One region of the Noviherbaspirillum sp. ST9 genome, then DNA from elsewhere that is predicted to be linked to it. Evidence: predicted binding sites of a transcription regulator. Region 1 holds the regulator's gene; the other holds the start of a gene.
The links. The regulator FNR, encoded in region 1, switches genes on or off when oxygen is low (the NO sensors DNR and NnrR bind a similar motif). The targets are predictions, from matches to a motif close to TTGATNNNNATCAA.
Positions count from the first base shown of each region.

Region 2: a site for FNR is predicted at 1,044-1,057, ahead of ACNOHI_RS20610 (universal stress protein). Genes of this name have one in related genera too.

Region 1 is NZ_JBLWFR010000005.1:61,751-63,937, forward strand. It holds gene ACNOHI_RS12225 (methyltransferase domain-containing protein) at 1-387, opposite strand, end outside; gene fnr (fumarate/nitrate reduction transcriptional regulator Fnr) at 638-1,408, shown strand; gene ACNOHI_RS12235 (hypothetical protein) at 1,468-1,725, opposite strand; gene ACNOHI_RS12240 (FixH family protein) at 1,925-2,187, opposite strand, start outside.
Region 2 is NZ_JBLWFR010000009.1:107,322-109,508, reverse strand. It holds gene ACNOHI_RS20620 (Mut7-C RNAse domain-containing protein) at 1-417, opposite strand, end outside; gene ACNOHI_RS20615 (phasin family protein) at 422-955, opposite strand; gene ACNOHI_RS20610 (universal stress protein) at 1,127-1,966, shown strand; gene ACNOHI_RS20605 (translational machinery protein) at 2,184-2,187, opposite strand, start outside.

The DNA of each region.
Region 1 (2,187 bases):
CACCTGCTTTTCGCGCAGCATGCCGACGTGGATCATTTCGCAGATCACGACGTCGACTGGCTCGGGTGGCAGGTATTCGAACGCGTCGGCATGGATGACTTCGACCTTGTCGCCGCCCTTGTTCCTCGCCAGGAGGCGGCGTGCCTCGGCCACAAGCTCGGGGTTGAACTCCACGCACCAGACCTTCTCGGCCTTGGCCGAGGCAAACCAGGACAGCACGCCGGTGCCGCCGCCAAGCTCCAGCACCTTCGCCCCCGGAAACACGGCAGCGTTGATGGCAGCCTTGAAGCCGTCCATACGGCGGCTGTCCATCAGCATGTTGTGGTGGTAGTGCAGCGGGATGAATTGTCCCAGATAGCAGCTTTCGATCTCGCGTTCGGTCAGCATGTGTCTCCCTGCGGATATGGGTAGTTGGGCGCAAGCATTTGCGGAATGAGGTACATTATCGACCCCCGCCCCGAATCCAATTCCGCAAGATGCGCCAGGATTGCCATCCTGTTCACCCGTTTTGGGTGAGTTGGCACGGGGTTTGCATGACATTGCTTGACCTGGCTCAATTCAAGGCCATAACAGCAATTATTCCTAAAGTTTGGAAAAGGGCTCGAAAATGATCCTGCACCGCCTAAATCCTGCCGACATGACTCAAACCATCCCGTTCCCGCCCCAGCAAGTGCAGCAGCCGACCGCTACCGTGCATGAGCTTCGCGCCCGCTGCTCGGCGTGCAGCATGCATCAGCTGTGCTTGCCGATGGGATTGAACGAGCTGGACATGGCGAAGCTGGACCAGATCATCGGCCGCCGCCGCAAGGTGCCGCGCGACGCGCACCTGTACCGCGTGGGTGATCCCTTTACCAACCTGTACGCCATCCGCCTGGGCCACTTCAAGACGCATCAGATCAACCCGAGCGGCGATCAGCAAATCACCGGTTTCCAGATGGCCGGCGAGCTGCTCGGCATGGATGCCATCAGCACGGACCGCCACCATTGCAACGCGATCGCGCTGGAAGACAGCGAAGTCTGCGAAATCCCGTTCGCCCGCCTGGAAGCGCTGTTCGCCGAGATGCCCACCCTGCTGCATCACTTCCACCGGATGATGAGCCAGGAAATCACCCGTGAGCAAAGTGTCATGCTTTTGTTGGGGAATATGCGCGCGGAACAGCGTTTCGCAGCCTTCCTGACGAATTTGTCCGCACGTTATTCGGTACGCGGCTATTCGTCCACCAGCTTCCAGCTGCGGATGACGCGTGAAGAGATTGGCAACTATCTCGGCCTGACCATTGAAAGCATCAGCCGCCTGCTGTCCAAGTTCAAGAAGCAGGGCTGGATCAAGGTGAACAACCGCGAACTGGAATTGCTCGACCCGACCACCCTCAAGGCAGTCGCCCAAGGCACGCAGTCCTGCGCCTGAACGCGCGGTAGCGGCCAAAAAGAAGGCGAGCGGCGCATGGCGCCCTCGCCTTTGTTTTTTTACAAGCCCCGGAAGTTGCGCCGGCCTGCGGGCGCCTCGTTTGGCACGGCCATCAGGTAGAAGGTGAGCATGCTGGCAAGTGAACAGAACAGCCAGAAGCAGAAGAACCCGATGCTGTAGACCGCCAGCGGCTTGATGTCCGGATATGTCCCGAACAGCGACAGGTCGTAGGGGTCGAACATCGAGAAGAAAAATCCCTCCGCAACGATCGCCACCAGAAACGACGGCCACAAGACGACCATCATCAGTCGCGCCATCAACCTACCCTCCTTTCACTCCGAACAATCGGTGTAAAGCTGTACCGGGATTTAGCACTGGTCACCATTCCCACTTTCGAACTATTGACATTCCCGATTTCGGGAACCTCATTCACGAGAATGAGAACGATCGTGCTGCGGATATTGTGCACCAGCATTGAATTTGTTGCCAGACGTAAGACAATATCCTACTTCGGAGTTACCTTTGGACCGTCTGGTCCGCCTTCATATCAACCTGCTTCTGCTGCGGCCACATCCACTCGCCAGCAAGGCGCCAGTCGCGCTGCTCGCCTTCGACCACCACATTCCAGCGCGCGATATCGAGAAGAGGCACTGCAATGGCGAACTGGCCTTGCTGGTCTGCCGTTGCCTCGAGTTTCAAATCTTTCATCGGCTGCGTCGAGTGCACGAGGTTCACGTACAGCTTGCCGGAGAACGGCTGCGCCTGGCTGCTGATCGACC
Region 2 (2,187 bases), on a different contig from region 1:
GATGCGCTCCTCGCCCGCGGCAATGCGCGCCACTTCCGCGTCGCTGTAATCGTTGCGGTAGAGGACGTCGAAACCGAGCATGCGCAAGTCCTTCGCGAGTTGGCCCAGGTGCGCGTCCGCGATGAACCGGCCCGGTACGGAGGGCTCCGGCCGCAGGCGCACTGCCGGCTCCATATCGATCGAGGAAAAGACGGGATACACGCTCACCCGCTCGCCGTCCTTCAGCCGGTGCGAAAAATCCACCGCCACGTCATTGATGCGGATCAGTGCCACCTCGGTGTGCGGAACGCCCAGCGCCTCGATCATGTGCTTGACCGTCGCATCCCGCGAGCAGAGGTGGCTGAATGTGCGCTGGCGGTGCAGCGGCGCAAGGAAGTTGTTCAACTCGGCGTAGAAGCGGAAATGCGCGGTGGTCATCGCGCTAGCGCCCGCGGCGTGCGTAGGCAATGCGCAGCTTGCCGGACTCCCACGCAGGCGCGTTCAGGTTGAGCGCGAGCCGTCCGGCGCGGGCGGCGTCGGCGGGAAATCGGAATGCGCTGCCGGTCAGCGCCTGGAAGAAGGATGACATGGCCCGCCATCCATCCACCTCGCCGGGCCTGGCAAGACGCTCCCAGTGACGCGCGGGATCCGGCTGACTGGCGAAGACACGCAGCATGCCGCCCTGCATCTCGGCGATGATCGTGACCATGTAGTAGCCATAGTCCAGCGCGCGCTTCACCCCCGGGTGCACTTGGGCGGCCGCCAGGGACAAGAACTGTCTTGTGTCGCGGGCGGCGGCAAGTTGCCGTGTCGAAAAGTTGCTTTGCTCCAGCGTCAAGCGGAGCATTCCCATGTTCAGCTCGGCAACCTGGCGCATGCCCTGCACCAGCGTATCGCCGAACATCGTGCCAACAGCGAGCTGCCATGACACTTGCTCCCGTACCGCCCGGGAAACCTCGTCATGATTCGCGAGCATCCGATTCTCCTGCGCCGGTCCGTCCGGCGCCCCTTCATTTTATGTAGGGCACGAATGAAATCAAGGCAACGTCCGTCATCGCCTCGCTTTGATGCCTGTCAAATTTCCGAAGAGGCATCTTCGGAGGCATGCTGTGTCTAATCACGACCGCACGAAGCCGAAAAGCACACCATGCCCTACAAAACCATCCTGGTGCACGTGGATGAATCCAGCCGTGCGAGTGAACGCATCAAGATTGCCGCGGCGATTGCGATGGCGGAGCGTGCCCACCTGATCGGCACGGCAGTGACGGGCGCGTCACGCTACCTCCTGCAGTCGCGCATGCTGGCCGAACTCGATCCCAGCCTGCAGGCGCATCTCGCCTTCCTGCGCGGGCGCGCCGAGCGCGGCCTGGCGGATTTTGAGGCGGCGGTGCGCATGCTGCGCTTGTCGTCATACGAAAAGCATCTCGTGGACGACGAGGCCGGCGGAGGAATCTGCATGCAAGCGCGCTATGCGGACCTCGTCGTCATTGGCCAGTATGATCCGGAGGAAACCTCGCCGGTCGTGATGCCGGACTTTCCCCAGTACGTGGTGCTGCATTGCGCACGACCGGTACTGCTCGTGCCGCATGCCGGGCGTTTCGAGAATATCGGACGGCGCGTGCTGATCGCATGGGACGCCAGCATGCAGTCCACCCGTGCCGTCACCGATGCCATTCCATTGTTGCAGCGGGCCCATACGGTGGATGTGGTGGTGTTCAACGCCGGTGCGCAACAGCAATTGCAGAGCACGCGGCCTGGGGCGGACATTGCCGCCTACCTTGCTCGGCACGATATCAAGGTGGAAGTCTTGCGCCGGCGCACCGAGGAGCCGATAGGCGACGCGCTGCTTGCCCTCGTACAGGAACTCGGCGCCGACCTGATAGTGATGGGCGGTTACGGCCATACACGCTTCCGGGAAATCATTCCCGGGCGCGTCACTGAAAAAGTAATGGCTGCGGCAACCGTGCCGGTGATGATGTCCTGCTGACTTCGCCGCGATATCCCCGTCATTCCCGCGAAGGCGGGAATCCATGCTGAGTTTGTATCAATCAGCTCACTATGGATTCCCGCCTGCGCGGGAATGACGGACTACTTTATGCGATAGACCGAACGCACTTACCCGCCCGCACGCCAGACGACGGACAAAGGAGGGCGAGTCATGAACGGAATGGCGCGTTCTGCCCTTGCTCTTTTCCGATAACGCATCAA